Algoriphagus sp. Y33: one gene and its partner. The main gene of each other region encodes a partner of the protein of the gene in region 2 in a complex. Links are inferred from orthologs where the notes say so. Each region holds a gene or a part of one and is shown on either strand. Other genes may lie near its edges.

Region 1 (10,418 bases), 1.1 Mb from region 2 along the record:
CTCCATATCACTCAGATAAGTAGGTGATTAAATGATCGATTTCTTGTATATAATTATTGATTAGGTCACTCATTTCAGTTGACTGTTCCGGATTCACCGGTTGGTTGTCTACAATGTTACTAATTTTAATTTTATTTTTAAAATGTTCGATTTCCTGCTCTTTTTTATCCAAAGCCGTGCTTATTTCAGATAATTTTTGCTTCAATTGCCGGTTTTCCTCACTTACCTCAAGCAATTTACTACTAGTTTGTAGAGCTAGTTTCTCTAATTTTTGCAGTTCCTCTTGAATCATTTCTATGTTCTTATCAAAGCACCTACCTCTTTCTCAAAGGCTTGAATCAATTTACTCATAGTTTTGTCAATTACCTTATCAGTCAATGTATTTTCCTGATCCTGTAGATGAAAACTTAATGCATAGGCTTTCTTGCCCGCATCAATTTTATCTCCTTGGTACACATCAAAAACCCCAATTCTTTTTAATAATTTTCCTCCAAACTCCACTGCGACAGATTTCACCTGGTCATAACTCACCGTTTTGTCTATCACCAGGGAAAGATCCCTGCGAACTTCCGGGAATTTTGAGATCTCCTCAAATTTCTTCAAACCCGAAGCTTTTTTGCAAAGCAGATCCCAATTCAACTCAGCATACCAAACTTCCTGCCGTACTTCCGCTTGCTTCAAAATCTTATCGTCAAGCAAACCTATAGTGGCCAGTTCCTTTTGTCCCAGCATGATCTTCAAGCCATAGGCATACGGCGCAGTCTCCACCATAGAAAGATCGCCCGGCTGCACATTTAGCTTTTCCAGAATCCCCTCCACTGTAGCGTACAAATCCGTGAATGCGAACCCTTTGGTTGGTTCCACCCAGCTTTCGGCTGTTTTCTTACCTGTAAGGAAAAGTGAAAGTCTCTTGCTTTCTGCATATCCTTCTTCGGACTTATGATAAACGGTGCCAAACTCGAAGTATTTCAAATCAGTCTGACGTCTATTGATATTCCTAGCCAGCACTTCCAAGCCGGAGTAAAGTAAACTCTGACGCATCACATCCAGATCTTCACTAAGCTTATTGTAGATGACTACGCTGTCCTTTGGATCCAAGAAACCGGATTTCTCCGCATAGGTAGATTTCGTCAAACTATTCGTAATCATCTCATAATAGCCCTGACCCGTCAAAATCTCTGTCAAGCGATACTGCAGCTTGCTCAGGTCTTTTGCAGGATGCTCTGCAAGGTAATCCGTTCTGAGATTCTCGGAAAGGGCCACATTGTGAAAGCCGTAAACCCTCAAAATCTCCTCAATAATATCCGCTTCACGGGTCACATCTACACGGTACGGCTTGGCAATCGCGGTAAAACCTTCTGCGGTTTCATTTTCAACTTTGATTTCCAAACTTTCCAAAATCGATCTCACCTGTGAGGGCTCAATTTTCTTTCCGATCAGTCGATTGATATGGCCATAATTCACCTCGATCACAAAATCCTCAATCGGCTCCGGGTAAATATCCGTCAACTCAGAACATACTTTTCCTCCTGCGATTTCCTTCAAAAGCTTGACCGCCATTTTCAGCGCATAAACAGGCATATTTGGATCAGTTCCTCTTTCAAACCGGAACGAAGCATCTGTCTTCAACCCATGAAACTGGCTTCCTTTTCTTACTATATCAGGAGAGAAATAAGCCGACTCCAAGAAAATAGTTGTAGTACTATCAGAAACTCCAGAATCTACTCCTCCAAAGACACCGGCGATGCAAAGTCCGCCTTTTGCGTCTTTGATCATCAGCTCTTCACCGGAAAGCTTGCGTTCTTTCCCATCCAATGTCACAAACTTGGCATCCTTTGGCATTTTGCCTACGATAATTTTTCCTCCGGAAATTTTCGCTGCATCAAACGCATGAAGAGGCTGCCCAAGATCATGTAAAATAAAATTGGTGATATCCACCACATTATTAATAGGCTCCAGGTCAAGCGCTTTCAAGAAATTCTGAAGCCAAGCGGGAGAAGGCCCAACCTTCAAACCGGTCATCACCACACCTGCATAGCGCGGACAATCGGCAGTACTTTCCACCTCCACCTCAATGGCAGGGCCTGAAGCCTCCACGTTCAATTCAGGAGCTGAATCGATCGCTAAATCTCGACCCAAAAGTGCTTTCAAATCACGGGCGACACCTAAATGCGAAGCTGCATCAGCCCGGTTTGGGGTCAAGCCAATTTCCAAAACCCTGTCTTGCCCTACTTCGATAAACTCAAATGCGGGAGTACCATTTGGCAAATCCGTGTCCAACACCATAATCCCTGCATGGCTAGAACCAAGGCCTAACTCATCCTCAGCGCAAATCATCCCTTCCGAAACTTCACCTCTGATCTTTGCTTTCTTAATCTGAAATGAATCGCCTTCGGAGGGGTAAAGCGTAGCTCCAACAGTTGCAACCAATACCTTTTGACCTTTGGCTACGTTGGGAGCTCCGCAAACTATGGGAGAGATGCCGCTACCAATATCAACCGTGGTCACACTTAATTTATCGGCATTCGGGTGTTTTTCACAGGTAAGCACCTCACCGATCACAATACCTTCCAGTCCTCCTTTGACTGAGACGAATTCTTCTATGCCCTCCACTTCCAATCCGGACTGAGTCAGCAAGGCAGCGATTTCCTCAGCCGATTCGGTGTGGGGTATATATTTTTTTAATCGATTTATTGAAATTTTCATGTGTTTATAATTTCTTTTTTAGCAGTCACCCCCGATTAGTCGGAGCAGGCTACGGAACCCCTGCCTGCCTTCAGTCAGGTCGCAAGATTATCATCTCAGTATGTGACACTTGAGTCATGCCTGTATGCCTCAGGCAGGCTCGATTTCATAAGTCATTCCTAATAAAGCAAACCAAATGATCTGCGAGATATACAAAAGGGGTTCGAAAACCCCTTTTTATTTAATAGTACGTACAAATTTAAGAGATTTGAGCTAGGCGGAAAGGCTATTTCCCGTAATTTTTCTCGCCCACGGGAATTGGGATCTCCAGTAAGTTTTCTTTGGGGGGGAGTGGACAGGCGTAATCCGGATTATAAGCGCAGTAAGGATTATAAGCCATGTTAAAATCTAGGGTAATGCTGTTTTTACCATCCTGACGGGCATTGATATATCTGCCGCCACCGTAAGTTTCCCCCGCACTGGTTTTGTCCGCAAATGCCAAAAAGAAATTTCGCTTATCCGGTTCATTGATTGCCTGCAATAGCAAAAGCTTTTCAGTCTTACCGCTCAGTTCAAACTCTGCCCAAGAATGCTCAATGTATTTCTCCTTACTTCCATCCGTCAATGGCACCTCCCTCACTTTCCTTTCTTCGATCGGCAAAAGTCTCGCTTTCACTTTGTAGGTAGGGTCAATCGGATAAAAATTCAATTTTGCAAAATTCAATTTTTGCTCTTCTGTCAGAGGCGAATCAAATTCAAAACGGAGGAATTTAAACTGCTTCTCACGTTCTTTCTCAATCCTTTCAATGTAATCCTCGGGACTCTCAGCACCTGTCAGTGTATAAACCACCGCAGCTAAAACCACCACGGAGACAATCAGAAGTATAATCGTGTTATTTTTCATGTGTTGATAATTTCTATTTCCAGGCCATAATCTATCCCGTGACGAAGAAAATGGGGATAGCCTCGGGCAGGCTCGATTTTATCGCATCAGAGTATGCCCTCATCGGCGAAGCTAAAGTAGCCAACATCTGTAAAAATCACATGATCCAACACCGGCAAATCCAATTCCCTGCCTATTGTGACCAACCGCCGGGTAAGCCGTTTGTCTTGGTCCGAAGGACCAAGGTTGCCACTTGGATGATTATGAACGAGGATGATGGACTGTGCCAGATGCTCAAGCGCAAGTTTGAAGACTATCTTGACATCCACGACGGTACCCGCAGTACCTCCTTGGGAAATCCGCTGTTTTTTGACGACTTGATTGCCCCTATTGAGCAAGATGAGATAAAAATGTTCTATTTGTTCGTCCAGCAAATCAGATCTCATCAGTTCATAAATATCCTGAGAAGAGGTAATGCGTGGTTTTGTTACGGGCTCCGAATCTTTCCTTCTTCGTCCCAGTTCCATGGCGGCAATAATGGAAATAGCCTTAGCTTCCCCTATCCCCTTAAATTTTTTCAAATCTTGGATGGAGAGCTTTGCTAGTGCTCTCAGGTCATAATTTATACCGGCAAGAATATGCTTGGAGAGATCCACAGCACTCACTGAAGGAGTGCCGGAACCGATTAATATGGCAATAAGCTCCGCATCAGTCAGAGCCGATCTACCTTTGATGAGAAGTTTTTCGCGAGGCCGGTCTTCTTCTGCAAGCTGGGAAATTTTGATCGAAGAGTAAGTATTCATAGTGGTCAAAAAAAGTGAGCTATGAATTTAATTACTTCAAGGCATAAAAAAAACCCCGTCTAGCAGGGTTTTAGAGAAATAAAATCTTAAAAGATCAACCTAGTGCGGATACGAACTTTGCCAATCTTGATTTTTTGTTACTTGCGTTGTTCTTGTGAATCACATTCTTCTTAGCCAACTTGTCCAACATAGAAGATACTTTTTTGTAAAGCTCAGAAGCTTCTACTTTATCAGTAGTTGCTTTCAATCTTTTGATGAAAGTTCTAGTTGTTTTAGCCTGATATCTGTTTCTCAAACGCTTAGCTTCGTTAGCACGAATTCTCTTCAGAGCTGATTTGTGATTTGCCATATCTTGATATTAATTGAATTTCTTTACGTGTCCCTATTCCGAATCGGAGTGCAAAGTTATTGTAATTTATTAATACTGCCAAAGGAATTTTAAACATTCCTATGGTAATCAGTCTTCTTTGGATTCAATAATTTGGCGTTTGCTCCTATATTTGCGCAAATATAGCTTATATTGAAGTATATACATCCTAAACATTTTGATTATTTTTAAGAATGAGATTTTTTCTAATCTGGATATTTTGGCCTTTTTTTATTTCCGATTCTACAGGTTACTGGGGATTCTACGCACATGCCTTGATAAACAGGCTTGCCGTCTTTTCACTTCCGGAGGAAATGATTGGGTTTTATAAACCTCAGATCCAATACATTACTGAAAATGCAGTAAATCCTGACCGAAGAAGATATGCGGTAAAAGGTGAAGCTGAAAAGCATTTTATCGATCTGGATTTTTATGGGGATTCTGCGCTTCAGATTTTGCCAAAATACTGGAATGAGGCAGTAGAAAAACTCACAGAAGACAGTCTTCGGGCAAATGGAATCGGCCCATGGTCTGCTTATTTCACCTTCCTAAATCTTACAAAAGCCTTCGAATCAAAAAACTCAGCCGCTATTTTGAGGCTCTCTGCTGACTTGGGGCATTATATAGGCGATCTGAATGTCCCGCTACACACTACGGTAAATTATAATGGCCAGCTGACCGATCAAATCGGAATACATGGTTTCTGGGAAAGCCGTGTTCCAGAGCTTCAGGCAAAGGATTATCCGCTATGGGTCGGGCAAGCGGAATATGTGGAAAAGCCCCAGTTGGCACTATGGGATGCCGTGGCGGAAGCCCATGGAAAAGTGGATAGCGTGCTGATGGTAGAAAGGGAATTGACGCAAAACTTTTCCCCCGACCGGAAATACAGTTATGAAGAACGGAACAATTTAACCGTTCGCGTTTATTCGCGAGAATTCACAGAGGCCTATGCTCTTGCTCTAAATGGCCAAATTGAACGTCAAATGAAAAAATCCATCAAAATGATTGCGGATTTTTGGTTTACCGCCTGGGTAAATGCCGGGCAGCCTGATCTGTCAGTTTTTCCTAAAAAAACTTTAGAAGAAGAAATCATCATCCCGGATGCAAAGATTAAAGTGAGAGACCATTGAAAGGAAGAAAGACCCTTCAAGGGCTTTAAGTCCCTTGAAGGGTTATCAATAATTATTCAGTTTAGTAACTTTTACTATGCCAAGACCTACAATACCATTTGAACCAGGTGGATATTACCATGTATGGACTCATGCAAATGGGATGGAAAACATTTTTCGAGAAGATGAGAATTACTATTTTTTCCTGTCGAAGTATTCCTTCTATTTATCCCCCGTAGTAAAGACTTTCGCCTATTGCCTCATGCCAAATCATTTCCACTTTTTGATTCAGGTAAATGAAGACCCAGCATCATCCACGAGCAAAGCCTTTTCTAATCTTCTTAATTGTTACTGCCAATCCTACAATAAGAAATACCATAGAAAAGGGAGCTTATTCATGTCTAATCTGAAAAGAAAAAAAATAGACAGTGACTCATACTTTACGAGATGTGTCACTTATATTCATCAAAATCCATCTCATCATGGATTTGTGAAAGATTTCTCTAAATGGCACTATAGTTCCTGGAATGCCTTTTTTTCTGAAAAACAAACCTTGCTGGAAAGAGAAAAAGTCATAGAATGGTTTGGAGGAAAAGAAGAAATGATTTCTGCTCACAAAACATCAATTGAATTAAAATTTGACACCGCTGAAAAATAACTAATTTTACAACCCCCCGAGGGTTTTAGAACCCTCGGGGGGTGGGTATCAAGACCTCAAATAACTCTCAATCGCCCTGCCAAGTCTCCTGAAAGTACTCTTAAACACCTCCTCATTTTCCTCCAAGAGCGTCACACGGAATCCCCTCAGATCTGAACAGAAGGAAGAAATAGGCACCACGCAAATCTGCTCGGCAGCCAATAGATTATAAACAAAGCGCTTGTCCAAAGGCATGTCCCTTTCTTCCAACCAAGAATCCAACAATCCTTTCAGTTTCTCATCTTTTATGGACAGAAACTGATCTTGCTTCAACACCCCTTCTTCAAATACTATGGTATTATAAAAAGCTCCTTGCGTGGGATTAAACTTGATTCCCGGGATATCACCCAAAATCTCCCGCATCCAGTCGCTTCGCTTTCCGATCTGGGCATTTGCTTCCTCTCTATACTTGAAGTAAGCGGGGTGCTTCATGATTTTAGGTATAGCCAGCTGCGGCAAAATAGTAGAGCAAACCTCGATCATTTTGGCATTTTCCAGTGTCTGGCAAAGCTTGGAAAACTCCTTGGAAGATTCCCTATTATAAAATTCCATCCAGCCACATCTAGATCCAGGCCATGGGAATTCTTTAGAAATTCCTTTTAGGGAAATCGCAGGTCTATCGCCGATTACCTCAGCCAATGGAACAGCTGTAATTCCATTATAAGTAATATTCCGGTAGATCTCATCTGTGATCAAAAGCAGGTTAAATTCCTCTGCAATTTTCACAAAAGCCTCCAAAACCTCTCGAGGATATACCATCCCTGTAGGATTATCCGGATTGATAATCAAGATTCCGACTATGGACGGATTATACCTGACTTTCAAATACAAATCCTCCATATCCGGAAGCCACTGATTGTCCGGATCAAGCTTATAGGTAATCGGGGCAGCATTGGCATGTGCTGCCTCGGCAGAACTATGGGTACTATATGCAGGAGAAGGGCCAATAATCCTAGCTGTAGGAATCAAAAACTGGTATAACTTGGCGATAGCATCCCCTAGACCATTAAAGAACAGAATATCTTCCGCTGTGATCTGCGCGCCTCCCCGTTCGTTGGTAAGATCCGCGAGGAACTTACGTGTTTCCAGCACACCTTTAGAATCCGCATATCCATAGGTCTTATCCTCCTTCAACAGATCGGCAATGATCTCCTTCATCCAGTCCGGCACATGGTTGCTCTTTTGGATAGGATCGCCGATATTTTCCCAGGTCATTGAGTAGCCCAATGCTTCTACTTGACGTGCTTTCTTGACGATTCCACGAATCTCATAGGATAATTCTTCCGCTCCGGGTCTGAGGAGTAACTGTCTCATAGGTATGTTAGGCTGACTTCCAACTATTTCAGGCGCAAAGAAACAAAAAAGAGAAATGAAAGTATCGTCAGGAGTTGAAATAATGAAATATATGATTGTCCCAAACGATCCCAGTTATCATAATTCCTTTGCTTACCCGGCGTCTTCCCCACCTGCCCGAAAGACAGGAGTAACCTCAATGCAGTGTTTACCCGATAGTGTATTGCAGTAAACTTTTTACTAGCCGATAATCAATTATTCTTCATAAAAAGAAATTAGACTATAGCATCAAGAATGACTACCCTGCCTATCCACTTTTGATGCAGAAATTCTTGCATCTATTTCAGCCAAGAAGGTGGTTTTTACGTACAGGGTTTATCCTAGTAATGTGTTAAGTCAAAACCTGTCAGGTTTACCCCACACATTTTACGCATAGCACTAGTTTGCCTTAGCTCTCGGCTAGTCATCTTATATTTTCTGGTTTTAAAAAATCTTCCGCCATTGATCCGCATTGTAATCCTCCTAGTCTTCGTATTTCTAATCGACTGGTATTCTTATCAGGCTTTTAAAACCGTATTTCCCGAGCAAAACTGGATTAAGATCGGATTTTGGATCTTTTCTGTTTTCGTTTATCTCTTTGTAGCCTATGGATTTCTGATCTTCAGCCGGGGTAATCCCGGTCCGAACTTCGGAAGAATGATCTCCCTATTGGTTTTGTCATTGATCCCAAAACTCATCGTTCTGGGCTTTATGTTTGGAGAAGATATCTTACGTTTTCTTACGGGAATATTTTATTCTGTCGCCGGCAATCAGGAAGGCGATTTTCTTCCGGATCGCAGAAAATTTGTCAGCCAAGCCGCCTTAGCACTATCCACAGTTCCATTTCTGGGAATCCTGCACGGGGTTTTGGTAGGCAAATACCGCTACCGAGTAATCAATCATACCCTGGAATTTGACGATCTGCCAGTAGAATTTGACGGCTTTACGATCACCCAGATCTCAGACATCCATTCCGGAAGTTTTGACAATAAAAAGAAACTGGAATACGGCATTGATCTGATCAACCAACAAGCATCAGATGTGATCCTATTTACCGGAGATCTGGTCAACAACCAAGCGAAAGAAATGGAACCCTGGATTGACACGTTCAAAAAGCTGAAAGCCCCCATGGGAAAGTATTCCATTTTAGGAAACCATGACTATGGGGACTATATATCTTGGCCAAGTCAGGAGGCCAAAGAAGCGAATCTGCAGCGTCTCTACGAAATCCAGGAAGAATTAGGCTTTACCCTCTTACGCAACGAACATGTAAAAATCACAAAATCCGGAGCCAGCATAGACCTGATTGGTGTAGAGAATTGGGGAAAGGGATTTGGGCAATACGGAGACTTACAGAAAGCCGCAGCAAATCTCAGCGATAAAAGCTTTAAAATCTTGATGAGCCACGATCCTTCACATTTTGATGAGCAGGTGAAAAATTTCTCCCAACTCATCCATCTCACCTTGAGTGGACATACCCACGGAATGCAGTTTGGGATCGAGATCCCCGGTTTTATCAAATGGAGCCCGGCTTCTCTTCGCTATCCGAAATGGGCTGGACTGTATGAAGAACTAGGCCAATACTTACATGTCAACCGTGGATTTGGATTCTTGGCCTTCCCTGGTCGGGTTGGCATTTGGCCTGAGATTACGGTGCTGAAACTTAAAAAGAAATAAAAGCTACATTCCTTTAGACTCCTCTGACTGTCCATATTTGCTTCCCTAAGCATACATCAAGGATTACAGATTCAGGTATATGAGATAAAAGCTTAGATAATTCCCATGCCCAAATCAAGTGGGATTCCCAATTCCATCCCAACACTACGCAGACTAAGGATGGCTATCGCCCAACTATCATTTGCCCTGACTTTGTTACGAAATTTTATGAAAAATGCCCTTACTTTGAGACAGTAATTACTAAATTTACCATTACTTTGTTACAAAAAATTACAAAAAATACCTTTACTTTGTGACAACACAAATCATAAATGAGCTTCAATAGACAGATTTACAACACATTAATATCCTGGAAATCAAAATCAGAAAGGAAGCCACTTATTATACGGGGCGCCCGACAGGTTGGAAAGACAACTCTGGTCAAGCATTTCGCAAAAAGCTTCCCGAATGCGATTTTGCTAAACTTCGAAAAAATGAGTGACCGGTCTTTCTTCGAAGACTTCGATGATGTCAAAACAATCGTTGAGGCGATATTGGTCAGCAAGAATTTACCATCAACCAATCTTTCTAATACGTTACTTTTTCTAGATGAAATTCAGGAATCTCCCAAGTCCATACAATTGCTCCGCTATTTTTATGAGGAAATGCCTGAAATGCCCATCATCGCAGCCGGATCACTTTTAGAATTCGCCTTAAAAGAAGTCAAGAGTTTTCCTGTGGGAAGGGTTGAATTTCTGTATCTCTACCCGATGAATTTCCATGAGTACCTCGAGGCCATTGGCCAAAAAGCTGCATTGGAACAATTCACACAAGTACCGTTAAAACCCTTTGCCCATAAGACGTTGATGAATTTATTTCATCGTTA
Region 2 (17,489 bases):
GTGAAATGCAGAAAAATGTACTGGATTTTGAGCCGGGGCTAGCCTTGTTTGTAAGCAATGAAGACCCATTACTCTTTTACAGAACTATCGCAGAAAAAGGAAAGCAACTGCTGAAGTCAGGAGGAAAAATATATTTTGAAATCAATGAAAAGTATGGGAATGCAGTTTCCTTATTGATGCAGGAGTCGGGTTATTCGGAGATACGGGTGTTGAAAGATTTGAATGGAAAGGATAGGATTGTAGTCGCTAGATGCTAGATTTAAGTATCAAGTAATTAGATTGTCGAATGATAAAGGCGGTCAGCAATAACTCGAACTATCAAGGCTCTAGCTAGGATAGATCAGCTTTTTGATGCTAAATAAGGAACTCGAGAAGGCGCGGAATTAGAATTATTGGTAACTCTAGTTAGGCTTTATTAATGGGAGACTTTTCCTTTACCGACCTTTGATCCTATAGGAGCAATAAAAACAGAATGGAAGATCCAAATCTAAAGAATAAAGACCTAGAGCCTATTATGGGTGATGCCGGGAATATTTCTAAAATCTTAAAAAAGAGTCTGACGCTGGATATGGGTCGTGGATTAAGCAAAAAGCTTGGCCTGCCGATTGAGGTTTTGGTAGGTAGATCAAACAAAGAAATTGCATAAACCTATGAGTCAGAAAAAATGCCCAAACTGTGGACAATGGTCTGTCTGGACGAACAACTACAAAGATCGCTGCGAGCACTGCGGAGCATATTTGTCTCCTGTAGAGATGGAGCGTCAGGATAAATTTGAAAAGGATAAGGAGAAAAACGAAAAGGACTGGATGTTCTATATAAATCCGGATGACAGCTCCATCGTGAAGTTTTTCAAAAAATCCGGCAACCTGTTTTATACTGTATTTATGGCCATCATGACTTTTATTATGTGGTTGATAGCTGCTTTACCGGGATGATCAGTGTATTCAAAAATCCAATTTTTATTTTCGCCTCTGTCGCTTTTTGGGTGAATCAATACCTCGAAAAATCGCTCGGGATATTTGTTCCCGTTTATCATGCTTATGGCGATGATTTGATGGCTATGCCTGTAGCTTTCGGGATTTGTTTGCAAGTAATGAGGTGGTGGTACCCCGCAGGTTCAGGACTTACATTCACAAGAACCCAAGTGCTGGTAGGGTTAGTTTATTTTTCTGTCGTGTTTGAAGCCGTCTTGCCACTAGTCTCATCAACTTATACTGCCGATATTCTGGATATAGTTTGTTATGCACTCGGCTCCCTGGTATTTTATAAGTTTATGAATAAACCTGTTCTCCAATCCAAAAATCACCCGGTGCTTTAATCTCTGTGATGCCCTCCGGCACTTCCAGCATTGTAGCATAGGTAATTGGCAAAATCAACTCCCCATTTTCATTTCGGATTTGGACAGGCATCCCTTCCTCTCCGTGGATATGGATGGTGCTTTCAGCAAACCACTTTTTGAATCCCCCTGATGTTACAGGATAATACTTCCAGTCACCATCCAAAATGGTAAGATTGAGCAGGTCAAGTTTTTCCCGCAGGTCAAGTGCTTTCAGATGAGCTAATCCCACCAAATGCACTGCGCTGTGATCGCTGGAGATAAGGTAATCCAGCCCCGTTTGCAAATAATCATCTGCTGAAGCACTGATAAACCTCACCGGATATTGTTCTTCCAGCAGGTGTTGGTTTTCCGATTGAAAAGACTCTGAAGCCAGAATAACATCAATCTTTATTCCCCAACTCAATACTTGCTCAAGCGCCTTTTCACTGACTAAAACTGTCGGAACCCATTCCAAAAGGGGAGATACTTGACCAAATCTAACCCGATCTACTTCTAGAATAAGTACTGCCGGCTCCTGCTGCTCTTTGACGAAATGATGAGATGACATTAGTTTTGGATTTTGCGATAGAACTCAAGCGAATTTCTATAGGATAGATTTTCCAGATCTTCTTCACTCAATTTATCTTTCAGACTTTCTATCAAAGAGGGGTATTTTCCCGCATTCTCTACTAAGGGAAAATAAAATGGGTGCCGGGACGAATCTTCGAAGTCCTTGGTGTAAAAATAGTCAGCGCCAAAGCAGATAGCCTTTTGCCCTCCAATCTGAAAACCATGGAAAATATGATCAAACAAGCGCTCGGGCACTTCCGGATCCAGAAAAGCCCTGAGGAAATTTACCCCAATAATCCCATCACGGTGTATAATTTCTTTGGCAAATTCATCTGTGAGATTGCGGGGATGGGTATAGATCTCCCGAAAATTTGAATGGCTTGCAATCACTGGTATTTTTAGATTCTGTCTATCAATATGATCGAGAATCCCTTCGGCAAGCAAATCTGAGGTATGTGAAAAGTCTATTGGGATGTTTTTGCCTGAGATGTAGTCAAGCAACTTTTTGCCATCATCCTTCAACCCTATTCCCTCAGTATAATTCCCTCCACCAAAACGGTTTTCGGTATGGTGTGTCAAACCTATGTAGGCTAGTTTATTCACTTTTGCCAGAATTCCATCAAACTGACTATAGATATCTTCCCAACTTGCGTCCTCATTTCCCAATCCGGCAGCATTTTCTATAGCAGCCATGACTCCTATTCGTTTCTGCTTCTCCCAATTCAGCAGAAAATCTGCGCCGGCAAATGCAATATCGCTATCATGCTTGCCCAACAAGTCAGAGAAAATCTGTGCTTGTCTCGTGGCCATGGCCATGCTCTCCGACTTTACATCGGTATAAATTGCCAAAATCTGCATACGTACATTTCCGGCTTGTAGCCAGGGAATCGCACAGGCTATATCATGCTTCAAATAAGGACTTGCATCCGGGATTCTTGCCAGATAGGATAATAAATCACAATGCATGTCAACTATGGGAAATTTCATCTGATTATAATTTGATTTTCATAGACCATAACCTGTCCAGTGATGAAGGAAACGGGATGCCAGTCCCGTCCGCTGCGGCGGATCGGGAGAAATCACACATTGACTTACAACCATGCCAGTGTGTGATCCCGTAGTTACGGAACTATGCCTGTCTGCCTTATCAGGCTCCATTTCATCGTTTTTTGGGGTTAAGACAAAGTAAGCCAAAAAAACGTACGTTTTTTAATACTTTTAGGGAGGATTACAGTATGTAGTTTCAGGATAGATTTCAATTTCACCAGAACAACAAGCACTATGGCCTTAGCCCAACCCTTCAACTTCAAGAAATGGATAGACGAAAATAGACCTTTGCTCAAGCCTCCAATTGGAAATCAGCAGGTTTATAAAGGAAATGATGATTTTATTGTGATGGTAGTCGGTGGACCAAATTCCCGAAAAGACTACCACTATAATGAAGGGGAGGAATTTTTCTATCAGCTGGAAGGAGATATCACACTGAAGGTAATAGAAGATGGCAAGCCAAAGGACATTCCTATCCGAGAGGGAGAAATATTCCTTCTACCGGCTAAAGTGCCTCATTCTCCGCGCCGACCTGCCAATACTATCGGATTGGTGATCGAGCGATACAGAAGAAATGGTGAGGTTGATGGATTTATTTGGCATTGCGAAAACTGTGGAGAAAAACTCTACGAAGAGTATGCCGAAGTGACTGACATTGTAAATCAGCTGCCTCCGATTATGGCCAGGTTTTGGGGTAACCCAGAGCACATTACTTGCAATAATTGCGGGACAGTGATGGAGAAATAAAGTTATCAGTGGTAAGGCGTCAAAGTTTCAGAATCAACAGCTATAGACTGTTGACCGTAAACTATTGCCGAGAAAAACTGATTTATAGCCCAACTATTTTAAAAATGAACTATCAATACTCAGCCCAATTTGCTCAGCAAATGGATGAAAAGGATTCTCTTTCCCGCTTTCGAGACCACTTCCTTTTCCCAAAAGTAAATGGAAAAGACGCAATTTATCTCTGCGGAAATTCTCTGGGATTACAGCCTAAATCCGCAAAAGATTACATCGCTAGGGAATTGTCAAATTGGGCAGAAATGGGGGTGGATGGTCATTTTCATGGAGAAGACGCCTGGTTTTTCGCAAAGCAAAAATCAAAGCCTGCACTTTCAGAAATCATCGGAGCCCATGAGCATGAGGTAGTCGCTATGAACAACTTGTCGGTAAATCTACATCTCCTGATGGTTTCATTTTATCGACCTACCAAAGATCGATATAAAATAATCGTGGAAGCCGGGGCTTTTCCCTCAGACCAATACATGCTGGAAACTCAGGCAAAGTTTCATGGCTTGGATCCTGAGGAGGTAATTGTGGAACTTAAGCCGAGAGCAGGTGAGCACACACTTCGTACGGAAGACATTATAGCTGAAATACATAGTCTGGGAGATTCACTTGCCTTGGTCAATATGGCCGGTCTGCAATATTACACAGGGCAGGTTTTCGACATGAAAGCCATTACGGCTGCAGCCCATAAAGTAGGGGCTTATGCCGGGTTTGATTTGGCACATGCTGCCGGCAATGTTCTCCTGAGTTTGCATGATTGGGATGTGGATTTTGCGACATGGTGCAGCTATAAATATATGAATTCAGGGCCCGGAAATGTGTCCGGAGTGTTTGTCCATGAGCGCTTTGCTGAGCGGGCTGATATGAATCGTTTTGCAGGTTGGTGGGGGCATGATCAGGAGCAGCGCTTTAAAATGGAAAAGGGATTTGTCCCTATGCATGGTGCGGATGGTTGGCAGCTTTCCAATTCTGATATTCTCGGACTGGCAGTTCATCAGGCTTCTTTGGATATTTTCCAAGAGGCCGGAATGGCAAATTTGAGACATAAATCTGAGCAGTTGACAGCATATTTGGCCTATTTAATAGAAGAAATCAGCGGAAAATCAGGGGTTTTGGAAATTATTACTCCTAAAAATCCTGCGGAAAGAGGTTGTCAGTTATCTTTGCACATTCATCGAGGCGGCAAGTCTGTATTTGATGAATGGTATAAACAAGGAATAGTGGGAGACTGGCGCAATCCGAATGTGATCCGTCTGGCACCTACGCCACTCTATAACAGCTTCCTAGACGTGTTCCGATTTGCGCAGATTTTGGAACAATCTCTGAAGAAATTCGCTTAAAGGAAGCGTGGATAAAACAATCCAAATGAAAAAGAATCAAGTTACCGTATTGGGAGCCGGACTTATTGGTTCCCTAATGGCTATATACCTTAAGCGTCAGGGCTTACAAGTGGAAGTATATGACAAAAGACCCGACAAGCGCACATCACCTTTTGAAGAAGGAAAAAGATCCATCAACATGGCACTTAGCCACCGCGGATGGAAAGCACTTGAGGAAGTCGGGCTAAAGGATAAGGTAATGCCTCTGGCCATTCCGATGTATGGTCGCAAAGTTCACGATGAGCATGGCGGTACTACGTTTATTTCCTACGGAAAAGAAAATCAGGCCATATATTCTCTCTCAAGAGGCAAATTCAATCAGTTACTTGTAGAAGAAGGGGAGCGGCTGGGCGTTAACTTCAATTTCGAACACAAATGCACCGATGTAGATTTCCGCAATCAGCAGATTGATTTCAAGACACCTGAGGGCGAAAAGAAAGTGCTGGCTCCTGTATTATTCGGATCAGATGGAGCATATTCTTCCCTAAGACTGGCTATGCAAAAACAAATCCGCTTCAATTACAAGCAAGAATACATCTCCCACGAATACAAAGAGTTGACGATTCCGGCAACCGCTGATGGTGAATTTGCCATGGATCCACATGCATTGCATATCTGGCCAAGAGGCAAGTTTATGCTGATCGCACTTCCAAATCCTGACAAAACATTCACCTGTACACTGTTTTTGCCGCATGGTGGCACTAAAGTATGCTTTGACAAAATCAATGATGAGCATGATTTAGAAATCTTATTCTCTAATTATTTTGATGATGCATATCAATTGATGCCTGATCTCAAGACTGAGTTTTTTGCCAACCCTACCTCAGCCCTGATTAATGTGGAGTGCTTTCCATGGGTGCAAGGTACAAGTTTGCTGATGGGAGATGCGAGCCATGCGATGGTTCCCTTCTATGGTCAAGGGATGAACTGTGGTTTTGAGGATTGCTCGATCTTGAATGGACTAATCGATAAGTACGGGACTAACTCATGGGATTTGGTTTTTGAGAAATTTCAGAAAAAGCGCAAAGTGGATACGGATGCCATCTGTCAATTGGCTATGGAGAATTTTGAAGAAATGAAAGATTCTGTGGCGGATCCTAAGTTTGTCCTTCGTAAGAAAATCGAAGCCAAACTATACGAACTGTATCCAAATGACTGGATCCCTTTGTATTCCATGGTGACTTTTACGGATATGAGGTATTCGGAAGCCTATGCACAGGGAAAATTGCAAGAGGCTGTAATGGATCGCGTGATGGCTGATCCGCTGATCACTGAGAATTGGAATAAACTCGACTATGAGGATATTATCTATAAAATGGAAACGACAAAAGCGGTGTAGCTTTCTTAACCGCAAAGGCTCTAAAGTTTTGCATAGAAGGCAGCTTTTGAGCTAAGCTCTATTGGGTACACTTACCGCTATTCGTGCCTTATGAGCGAGCAACTATACAGTGCTATTAAATCCAACTAGTCCATCTGAATCTTTGAGCTGTTGAATGGATGAGAATATCCAGCTTCTGTAGAAGCAGGATAACACTAATTTGTGACCTCAGCGTAATTCTTTGCGCTCTCTGTGGTTAAAAAAGAATTTATAAAAAAAGCACTGATTGCTCAACGCCTTAAATTTTATAAAAGCGGCCTAAACTGCCTCAGGAATCTCACATCATTCTCGGTGAATAGACGAAGATCTTTGATCTGGTATTTCAGCATAGCAATTCGCTCGATTCCCATACCGAAGGCAAAACCTGTATACTTTTTAGAATCTATCCCGCAGTTTTCCAACACATTGGGATCTACCATTCCCGAACCGCCGATCTCTACCCAGCCGCTGCCTTTGCAGACATTGCAACCCTTACCGCCACAGATCAGACAAGATATATCGATCTCCGCACTTGGTTCGGTAAACGGGAAATATGACGGTCTGAAACGGACCTTGGTTTCCTTTCCAAACATCTCTTTGGCAAAGTGATACAGTGTATTCTTCAAATCTGCGAACCCAACATTTTCATCCACATAAAGCCCTTCCACTTGGTGGAAAATACAATGCGCCCTGGCTGAGATCGCTTCATTTCTATACACTCTCCCCGGGGACAGCGTGCGAATCGGAGGTTTCTGATTTTCCATCACCCGTACCTGCACAGAAGAAGTATGCGTTCGTAAGGCTATATCAGGATTTTTCTCAATAAAGAAGGTATCCTGCATCTCGCGGGCAGGGTGATTTTCAGGAAAATTCAGCGCGGTGAAGTTATGCCAATCGTCCTCAATCTCGGGCCCTTCCGAAAGGTTGAATCCGATGCGTTCGAAAATCTCAATGATACGCTGACGGGTAGCCGTCAAGGGGTGAATTCCTCCCAAGCTTTGATTGGTAGGAGGAAGCGTCAAATCAATATCAGCCGATTTTGACTTTTTATTTGCCTGATTAACTTTTTCGATCAGCTCTTGGAATTTCGACTCAGCGAGTTGCTTTACTCCATTTACCAACTGTCCATAGGATTTTTTCTCCTCATTGGGGATTTTTCCCATTCCTGCAAAGAGCTCGCCCACTACACTTTTTTTGGAGATATACTCCATTCTGTAGGTTTCTAACTCCTCCGGACTGTTGGCGTCTGCTGCTGCAATAGCGGCTTTGATAGCTTCGATTTTCTCCTGGTACATCACTTACTGGTTAATCAAGCCACAAAGCTAATGCTTTTGATGTTTTTTGGGTATAAAAGACCGGGTGAATGCATAAACTACTTCGTTTACAGCAAGCTTTTGAGTTGTTGCTGAAATCTTTTTTTGATTGGCACTAAATCCACCCCTACAAATGCGCTCGTATCTCCTTCCAAATACACTTCCAATAAAATCATCAAACTAAAAAGATCATGAAAATCCAAAATTACTTCAAACTCGCCCTAGCAGCCTTTATTTTTCTTTCTTCAAATCTAGCTTTTGCTCAAATGGAAAAAACGAAAACAGTAGGAGGGGCAGAAATGTATCCTTCCAAAAATATCGTGGAAAACGCGGTGAATTCTAAAGACCACACCACATTGGTGGCTGCGGTAAAAGCTGCCGGATTGGTGGAGACTCTTCAGGGAGCAGGACCGTTTACTGTTTTTGCACCTGATAATATGGCCTTCGACAAACTTCCTGCAGGAACAGTAGAGTCGCTCTTGAAGCCAGAAAATAAAACTCAGCTACAGGCAGTGCTTACTTATCATGTAGTAGCGGGCAAAATGGGATCGAAAGAAATCTCTGCTGCGATCAAAAAAGGTGACGGCAAAGCTATCGTTACTACAGTGCAAGGCGGTAAGCTAACTGCTTGGATGAAAGGAAAAGATCTGTACATCACGGATGAAAATGGTGGAGAATCCAAAGTGACCATTGCAGATGTGTGGCAGTCAAATGGTGTGATTCACTCTGTGGATACAGTGTTGCTTCCCAAAATATAATAACTGCGTAACCCAATTGCGAAGCCGATTCCTGATGGAGTCGGCTTTTCTGATTTAACCACAAAGCCCACAAAGAAAGCGCAAAGATCACTAGTACCTTATTTGTCGCTTGAGAATTTTTGCCGTGTTACCTTAAAAGCTCCTCTGGAATCTGAAACACTGCAATCCCAGGATTTTCATCTGTAGTCAGTCCGTAAATTTCATTGGTTTGTTCGTTAACTAAAATTTGGATGATGGATCGATCCAGCTTTAAATTATAAAGTGGCTTCCCTTTGTGGTCAAAAACCCATATCTGCTCAGCCATGATTCCCGTTTCATTGAAATCCAACTGGCCATGTCCCGCATATAGTGCAAAAATGTAATCGTCCGTAAAAGCAATGTCTCGGTATCTATAGGTCACATTTCGATCATACATCATCGTTCCTCCAAGTTCAGATTCTAGGTATTGAAACTCTGGGAGAGAAGTATCAGGCCCCATGATCCTAATCAAGTCCTTTGTTTTATAATCAAAGATTTCCAGGATGTCCCTACGGAGACAGGCTCTGACATAGAGCCCTCTAGTTGGATCACCTTTAAACCAACCATCCTCTAATAATGATATTTGCAATTTGGTAAGATCCGGTCTATCCTCTAACACTTCAAATTCTCCATATTTTCCAATAAGGTTTCCCTTAGGATCAAACTCCAATATTTTATTTTCACCTTCTCTAGGGACTCCTAAATAATGGCCATCTGGCCCAAATTCTACAAACCAAAGATCCATCATGGGTTCTGGGAATTTCCAGTCTTTAGTTGCGAGTAATGAAGTGTCGTTAATTGAAAATTCTACCAGTTTCCTCCTATTCATATTATAAATCCAGAAAAACCCTAAATCAGGAGAATATAAAAACTGGGCTGCATCGGTAATCTCAAGTGGTCCTTGGCCATGCTTTCCCTTTGGTTTGTCATAAGTCCAATTGGAGGAATTAATTAGATGCATTCTCGGAAATTCCTCCGGAACCCGCCACGCTTCAGCAATCAGAAGTTTGCCTTGGGAAAGTCCAATATCAGATGGGTTTATAATTACCTCAAAATAATGCTTTTCCGAGGTGACTGAGATCTCCCTGAAATCTTCCTTTTTTATTGTTCTATAGTTCTCTTCCTCGCTGTTTTTACCACAGGAAACCAATGCAAAAAGTAATAGGAGTAAAATAAATCTGTTCATCTCTAAAAATTAAGCAGTTTATTATATAACGTAAACTACTAGTTTAAAAAATTTCAGCAAAATCGAGATTTCATCTATACAAAAAAGCCGATGGAAATAATTCAATCGGCTTACTACTTCTAGAGCATCATAAATCGCAATTCAAAACTCACAATTTATTCTTACCAAGTTCTTCCACCCCTTGGCGGACCGCCTCTCCAAGGTTGCTCTGCCTGTTCGGGCTGCTTGAAATTGCCTATGATGTAGGTGAATGTAAGTAAGCCGTATCGGGTCAAAACATTGGTGTAAACATCGGAAACAGATACATCTGAAATGGTACGGGAAATGCTATTATTCTGATTGAGCAAATCGAAGATGACTACTTTGAGCTCGGCCTTATTGCTTTTTGCAAATCTACAACCCGCTTCTATATTCCATAACCATACTGACTGGTCAAACCCTTCCGAAAGCCCACGATACAAACTGTTGTTGACCGTGTTTCCCACAAACAGCTTTCCGTCATTTGGGGAATAGTACAAGCGCAGGTTTGATTCTTGGATGTAGTAGTTGTTGTCTAGATTCTCCTGTAAACTGGAATTCACTATGGTGTAGGTTCCTGCTGTGCTTAAGGTAAAGTCAAAATTCTTGCTGATGTTAGAAGTAAATGTTACCCCCTGCCCCAAGTCAATATTCTCATTGATGTTTTTCTCCCCGTTGATCAGGCCTGGGGTTCTATTAAACCCAACTCGCGTATTTAAGTTAATATTCGTTTTAAGTCCTTTGAGGGGAGCCCCATAGTTCATAAACATTCGACTGTTAAAATTCCCATCCAAATTGACCGGCTGGGTGATCTGTCCTCCTGGGCGTAAGAGGATTTCTCCATTAATCAATGAATCCTGCGCTACAATGGAAGTACTACTGCCTATGTAATTCTTGGTGGTGGAAATATTGGCAAAAACGAAGAAGGTACGATTTTTCTCCATATTGAATTTACCGATATTGGCGAATATGCTATTTTGGAAGCTCTGGGCCAAATTGGGGTTGCCTACACTTAAATTAAGTGGATTTTGGTTGTTCACTACATTTTGCAACTGTCTCACCGAAGGTTCATCTGTACCCGTTCTATACCTTAATCGGAAGTTAAGCCCGCTTTCTCTATTTCTATAACTGACATTCGCACTTGGTAAGATATTGTTGAAATCACGTTGGAAGACGCCTTCCACCGGGAAGAAAGCTTCATTATCCAATTTGGCATACTGATAATCTAAATTAGCGTTTAAATTCCAGCCATTATTTGTGTAGGCATAGCCGGTTCTCAATCGTTGAGTAATAAATTTATTATTAAACTCATTACTCAAAGCGGTGTCCAAAACAGCGATGTTCTCATCATTTAGGACTCTGGTCTTTTGATCTGAACCGGTTTTGTTATTGCTGATCTGGTACCCAATAGTTGCGATGGATTTTTCGCCCAAAGGTTCTGTCAAGGTTGCATTCACTCTATAATTAAAACCTTTAGAAAGTAACTCTGTGTTCTGGAGCGTGGTGTCCAATTGGTTTCTCCCGTAATCCATGCTAGCTCCAGAAAGCTCAGAGTCTTCATCATTGCTGCTCCAGGAAGTATTCATATCTGTGGAAAACGTCCTTCCTTTCTTATCAAATTTATATCGGTAGGTCAGGTTGTTTCCAATGCTATAAGAATTCGTCTCAGCATTGGTGATTGTGCGAAGTGCGGACAGTGAATCAGTGTCATTTGCCAAAGTCAGTGCATCCCTATCACTGAAATTATTGCTTGTACGGAAGGAAATAGTTGGCGTAAGAATCAATGAGTTCTTGTCATTCAGATCTGCTTCGATTCGCGCATTTGCTCTGTGATTGAAGTTCTCCACAGAATTGATCAAGTTCTCTTGGTAATTCTGTGTTGTGCTTTCGTTTATTACCGTCTGCCGGTTGGTAACCTGCCTTAAGGTATTCTGCGTATTGTTGAACAAATAGCTTCCCGAGAAATTGACCTTTGACCCCCATTTGTCACTGTAGTTGAGTCCCATCGCATTGGTAGTAATTGAGCCAATGTCATTTCCTCCATAAAAATTACTGTTACCACCTCCAAAACCTCCCCGCCCTCTACCTCCTCCGGAAGCATTGGCATTGACACCTGCTAGATCATCACTGGAGAAATTCTGTTGGTTGATGTTATTGAAAAGCCCAAGTATAGAGACTCTTCTATCTCCGGCAAAAAGGTTTACACTTCCACCTGCATTGTACCTCTCGTCAGTTCCATAGCCACCATATACTCTGCCGAACTGCCCGTTTTTGCGATCCTCCCGCAGTATAATATTAATAGTCTTCGTGTAAGTTCCGTCGTCAAAACCTGTCAATCGGCTTTGGTCAGACTTTTGATCCAATACTTCTACCCTATCAATTGCATCAGCAGGGAGATTTCTCAGGGCGATATTTGGGTCAGACCCGAAAAACTCACGACCATCTACCAAGATCTTCTGAACTGCCTCCCCTTGAGCCTGAACTTCCCCGTTCTGTATGGTAACCCCGGGAAGTTTTCCTATCAGATCTTCGGCCATTCCATTTTCTCTAGTCTTAAATGCACTGGCATTGAACGAAGTGGTATCACCTCTCATCTCACCTAAGGGGCTTTGTCCCTGTATCACCACCTCACCAAGTACCTGAGCATCTTCCATAATTGTCAGCACTCCAAGGTCAACAGGCTCTCTTCCCTTATGGGTCTTGGTGATCGTTTCGTATCCTATAAACTTGATTTCAATTTTTACAGAAGGTATTTCAGGCCTGGCAATTTCAAACTGTCCTTTGGCATCTGTCACTGTACCTGCCAAAAGTGAATCTGCCACTGTTTTGATCAGCACATTTGCTCCCGCCATCGGTGTCTTTGTCGACCCATCCATAACAATACCTGTGAATTTTCTTTCGGCACGATCTTGTCCAGTAGGACGTTGTGCAAAAGCCGATGTGCCGATTAATAGGCTAAAAATCAAAATAACAAATGCGTAGCTGTTCTTCATGTGGATGCTAATTTCTACTTCTTTGACCTAATAGCAATGTCAAAGGTTTATTCAGCATTTGAAGAAAAACAAGGATGGATAGGGAAAAGGATAAGTGGTATAAAAACCGTTTAAGTTCCGAAAAACTAAATTTTTCCCATGAGATCTTCATAGGAAATCCCATAGTGGCTATTATCATAAACCGCCTCTCCATCTTTGATTAACAGTACCTGCGGCGATTCGTGAGGCACCTTAAATTCCTTTGCGACTAAATCTGACAATTCCCTGTAAGCTATCAAATCCAAAAAATAAGGAGTCACTTTTTCCTCATCTGCATCCTTCCATTTCCTAAGCAAACGGTCTAATGACATACTGCTGATCGAGCATCGTGTACTATGCTTGAAAATCAGAAAGGGTTTATCCTTGCTAAGAGCTTTAATTTCCTCTAATTGATTAGCATCAGTGAGTTTATTCCAATTCATTTTGGTGATTTTTTATTTTTGGGGCAATAGTTGTAGAAGAAAGATCATCCTTTAAAAATCAAACTTCATTTATGAAAATACAGTTCCTCCACCGGTTTTTAAACTTTCAGATGCCTATCGTGCTAATAGGTGTTTTATTATTTTCCTGCAAAAGCATAAATCCTGCCGGCAGTCCTGGGCCTAGCACTCCACCACCTTCTGCCACTGCAGGGGTAAATGTACCTCTAAAAGTCCCGAAAGAAACGTTAAGCAAACTATTGAATAGCCAGATTCCCACTGTGCTGCTTCAGGAAAAAGGACTGGATATGGGCAGCGGTGTTACTGGTGATTTGCAGATGAGGAGAAATGGCACAATCATATGGACAGCGCTAGATAGTCAGCGGATCCAATTGACTGTTCCCATCAATGTAGTCGGAGAAGTAGGTCTCAAGCCAAAAGGGCTGGGAAATTTATTTCAGTCTAAGCTGCCGTTGAATGAGAATTTCTCTCCCGTATTCGTGATCGACCCAGTGATCAATCCGGATTGGAGCATAGGATCCCAAAGTTTCGAATTGGTGGATTTGGGCGGTAATTTAGCCGTCGAAGTGTTGGGAATTCAGGTGGATTTCAGTGGCCTACTAAGCAAAGAGATAAGGAAATGGGGAAATGAACACCTGACAGGAGGAAAAAAAATAGCCAGTTTAAAAACCATAGTAGATCTTGCCTGGGCTCAAGTGGGCAAACCTTTTGCCGTTGAGTGGCTTGGCGGAAATACTGCTTTTTCCATCCAACCTCAACAGATAAACCTCAATGAATATTTCGATACCGATCAGAATTATAATCTCTGGCTAGGTATGGATGGGAAAGTCAACTCCCATCCTGCCAATGCTGCTCCTTCACGGGCATTTCCATTGACGGGACTCAGCCAAAATGACAATCCGGCCAACAAAGTAGAGATGATCATTCCACTTACGGTAAGCTATGATAAACTTGACGAGCTTCTAAAGCAGAATTTGGACGGAAAAGCATTTCGAGTGGACAGGAAAACCACCATGATTCCATCCAACATCAAGACTCAGCCTTTTGGAGATTTATTGGCCATAGCTTTGAATTTCACTGCTGAGCAGATCGATGGAAAAACCTTGAACGGAACATTGTTCGTGGTCGGTAAGCCAACCTACGATGCGGGTTCACAAAGTTTAAAATTTGATGACATCAATTTTAAAATGGAAAGCGGAAGCTTCGGAGCTCAGGCCGGTGTAGGATTGAAAAAGCGTAAAATCATCCGAAAGATTGAAAGCAGAGCCATTTTCCCAATAGAAGATGTGCTGACTGAAAGTTTGGGAAGTATGACCGATCGACTGGGATTGAGCACACCGATCATGGATTTGAGCGTTGCCGATCTTACGATAGAGCCTTCAGGATTTTACCCTATGGCAAAAGATTTGGTAATCCATATGAAAGCGAGTGGAAAAGTAGATGTAGTCTGGAAATAAAAAAGGCCGCATATTTCGGCGGCCTTCCAGGCTTACTCTTTTGAAAATTATTTCATCCTTTTCATCACATTCAGTGCTTCTGACTTGATGCCTTCATCCAGGAAAGATTTTGAAATCTTATCAATTTTTGTTTTGAAGGTTTTCTCCATTTTCATCACAGACGCTGATCTCAAAGCAAATTTCACTACGGAGGGATCAGTATCATCCAACGATTTGCTCAAGATTGATTCAGCTGCTTTAGCACCCCTCTTTTGAGCACCAAAAGCTGCCGCAATTCTTACCGGAGCACTGCCTTTTTCGGCAGCCATTTGCAGAATAGCATTTCCGGCTTCATCATCAATATACCCAACTAGGTAGGCGGCTTTAATAGAAAGATTCTCATCAGCTCCCTGCACCAGTTCTGCGAGAAATGGGAGAGCGGCTTTTCCGAATTTCTTCGCTCCTGCCGGATAGTCTAACTCATCTTGTCTGAGAAAAGCAAGGAGTTCTTGCGCATCATAATCCTGCGCGGCTGTGTTACTGTTTGACTTTGCCATGATTTTTCAGTTTAGAGAGGAATAGTTAGACTTGAGTTACGCATTTTTGTGGACTCACTGGAAATAAGATCAGGTGGAGGATTTGTGATATTGAAGGTTCCATTGCCAGTCATGAGACGATTGTTGTCATTCACGTGATGAATCCCCAACACGTGTCCAAATTCATGCCCCAAAGTCCATCGGCTGGCCGATCTAACCACCACACAGCCAGGCCTTCCAGACGGATGTGCAGCACAGCCGTTGTATCCAGGCACGGTACTCCTTACATAATACACCACTACATCATTCGTTCCTACAAAATTCCTATTGCCAAATAGACTCACTTGCTCAGCAGAAACTGACCCCATGGTACAGCCTCCCACATCCACATCTTTGAGAGCAGGCAAGTTAAGATTTTCGGTAGACGCACAGTCTACTCTCACACCCGCCACAGCATATACTTCCTGCATCGCTGCAAATTGCTCATTGACGGTGAAAGAAGTAGGTGTTTCCAAAATTTTCACATGCACCCTGATGCGCTCCCTCAGCACCCGCACACCTGCTGTAGGTGACCAGTAGATACTTCCCCGCTGGAAGTGGGAAATCCGTGCTGCACCACCAAAAACCACCAGCTCATCCGAGGTAGGATATCCCAAAGCACTCTTTTCCCAACCCATAGAAGCCCAATGCGAACGGATAGCTCCATGAACTTCATGTGCTCCTGTACTTGGTGTCCAGTAAATGCTACCTCCTTGGAAATGATTATACCTACCTACTCCGTCAGGGCAAGTGTTTTCATTGGTGAGGGGATATCGGAGGAAACTTTTCTCCCAGCCTAAGCTAGAATATTTTACTCTTATTGCTCCGTGTACTTCCCATGCTCCCGAGGACGGGCTCCAATAAATGCTGCCTCCCTGAAAATGATTGTAGCGCCCAATACCATCGGGACATTTGGATTCGTCTGTGAGTGGGTAGCCCAGCAGGCTTCTTTCCCAGCCCATGGATTGCCACCTTGCCCGGATAAGCCCATGAACTTCATGTGCTCCTATCAAAGGATGGTAATAAATAGAACCATTCACATAGTGTTGATACCGGCCTATTCCATCCGGACAGGTGTTGATCGGTGTTGTGTTGGTACCGAGCCAACCACTAGCTCCTCCCAGTGCCCAATACTTTTGAGTAATCGGATGCGCAGGGAAAACATTGAGCTCTTTCAGCAGTTCCAAATTCAGTTCCTTTTTAAGAGCCAATTTGGGTTCAATTGTTAGTTTTGCCATTGAATTAAAAGGTTGAAGTGAGAATAAAAATAGTTCCCAAATTTACTTTTAACTAGCTGAAAAATAGATAATTATGATTGTCAGTTTGGCAAAATTCAATTATTGATAAAGTTAATTTGGCAAGAATTATTAGCGAATGAGCTGAGCATAACTCTTTATGCCTTTTGCTTCAGCAATTTTTACTAATTTCAGAAAAAGTAAGGCAGTAAGGTGTGCATCTCCTGCTGCAGTATGACGATCATCGAGTGGGATATTAAAACGCTCGCACAGGACATCCAGACTGTAGTTTTTCACCTGAATATGGCTAAGGTTAGTTTGTGGTCCATGGTCTAGACGGATAGCAAAATTCATGGTGTCTATGATTGGGTTTTGGAATTGGGTCAAGCCATAGTCTTTTGTAATTCGTAGCAGCATATCCAGATCAAAACCGAGGTGGTGCCCAACCAGAATAGCATTGGAAATGTATTCCAGCACCTGCTTTATAAACAGAGTCTTAGAAAGCTGATTCTGTCTCTCCACAAGACCATGGATCAAAGGGGATTGTTTGAGGCTTTGATTGGATTCCGGATACCATTCTACTGCGGAACTGACTAGAATTCGCTCATCGGAAATTTTCACAGCACCAAAGGACACTATTGAGTCATTATTCGGGTCAAGTCCCGTGGTTTCTGTGTCAAGTACTACAAAATCAAGCTGATTTAGAGCACGAATAGGGGGGATAGGCAATTCATTTTTTGCCAGATACTCTTTAACAAAATCAGGACGTATCCTTTTTGATGTTGAAAATGGCCACCAACTCATCGTCCAAAATGATCTAGCTGAAAACGTACCTTTACAATATCCTGAAGCTCATCAATAGGCACAAAAGTGTTTTTCAGCAATTGTCTCTGAAGTTTTCCTAGGGATTCAGGACGGATAAATCTTCCATCATTCCCATTTTTCATCCCTTCTATTGCTCTCATTCTAATGAGTATCTCAAATGCTTTTCCTGCCTGACTGAATAGTTCCTTGTAAT

The links.
Region 1: the proteins of pheS (region 2) and pheT are in contact, whole or in part, in a crystal structure (PDB 6P24), measured with the Escherichia coli proteins. The link is inferred for Algoriphagus sp. Y33 from one-to-one orthologs.

Annotation. Positions count from the first base shown.
Region 1 is NZ_CP061947.1:6,257,647-6,268,064, reverse strand. What follows is about bases 1-3,063. They hold pheT (phenylalanine--tRNA ligase subunit beta), read right to left. Parts: upstream 2,707-3,063; coding sequence 295-2,706; downstream 1-294. Other genes in these bases: ID165_RS26000 (DUF1684 domain-containing protein), read right to left, coding at 2,972-3,063; ID165_RS26010 (hypothetical protein), read right to left, coding at 8-292; ID165_RS26015 (cell division protein ZapA), read right to left, coding at 1-6. Also shown: more of ID165_RS26000, read right to left, coding at 3,064-3,589; DNA repair protein RadC, read right to left, coding at 3,676-4,371; rpsT (30S ribosomal protein S20), read right to left, coding at 4,466-4,720; ID165_RS25985 (zinc dependent phospholipase C family protein), read left to right, coding at 4,933-5,868; ID165_RS26820 (hypothetical protein), read left to right, coding at 6,245-6,505; ID165_RS25975 (pyridoxal phosphate-dependent aminotransferase), read right to left, coding at 6,554-7,858; ID165_RS25970 (metallophosphoesterase), read left to right, coding at 8,339-9,553; ID165_RS25965 (ATP-binding protein), read left to right, coding at 9,865-10,418.
Region 2 is NZ_CP061947.1:5,142,731-5,160,219, forward strand. The notes cover bases 5,742-8,563. They hold pheS (phenylalanine--tRNA ligase subunit alpha), read right to left. Parts: upstream 7,756-8,563; coding sequence 6,727-7,755; downstream 5,742-6,726. Other genes in these bases: ID165_RS21060 (NAD(P)/FAD-dependent oxidoreductase), read left to right, coding at 5,742-6,442; ID165_RS21070 (fasciclin domain-containing protein), read left to right, coding at 7,965-8,531. Outside these bases: prmC (peptide chain release factor N(5)-glutamine methyltransferase), read left to right, coding at 1-257; ID165_RS21020 (hypothetical protein), read left to right, coding at 473-646; ID165_RS21025 (hypothetical protein), read left to right, coding at 651-935; ID165_RS21030 (magnesium citrate secondary transporter), read left to right, coding at 932-1,318; ID165_RS21035 (thiamine pyrophosphokinase), read right to left, coding at 1,272-1,886; ID165_RS21040 (dipeptidase), read right to left, coding at 1,886-2,875; ID165_RS21045 (hypothetical protein), read right to left, coding at 2,894-3,046; ID165_RS21050 (3-hydroxyanthranilate 3,4-dioxygenase), read left to right, coding at 3,170-3,682; kynU (kynureninase), read left to right, coding at 3,787-5,064; more of ID165_RS21060, read left to right, coding at 5,090-5,741; ID165_RS21075 (BF3164 family lipoprotein), read right to left, coding at 8,659-9,735; ID165_RS21080 (TonB-dependent receptor), read right to left, coding at 9,897-12,746; bacillithiol system redox-active protein YtxJ, read right to left, coding at 12,872-13,207; ID165_RS21090 (DUF4403 family protein), read left to right, coding at 13,279-14,682; ID165_RS21095 (HEAT repeat domain-containing protein), read right to left, coding at 14,730-15,218; ID165_RS21100 (LGFP repeat-containing protein), read right to left, coding at 15,230-16,474; and 2 more genes.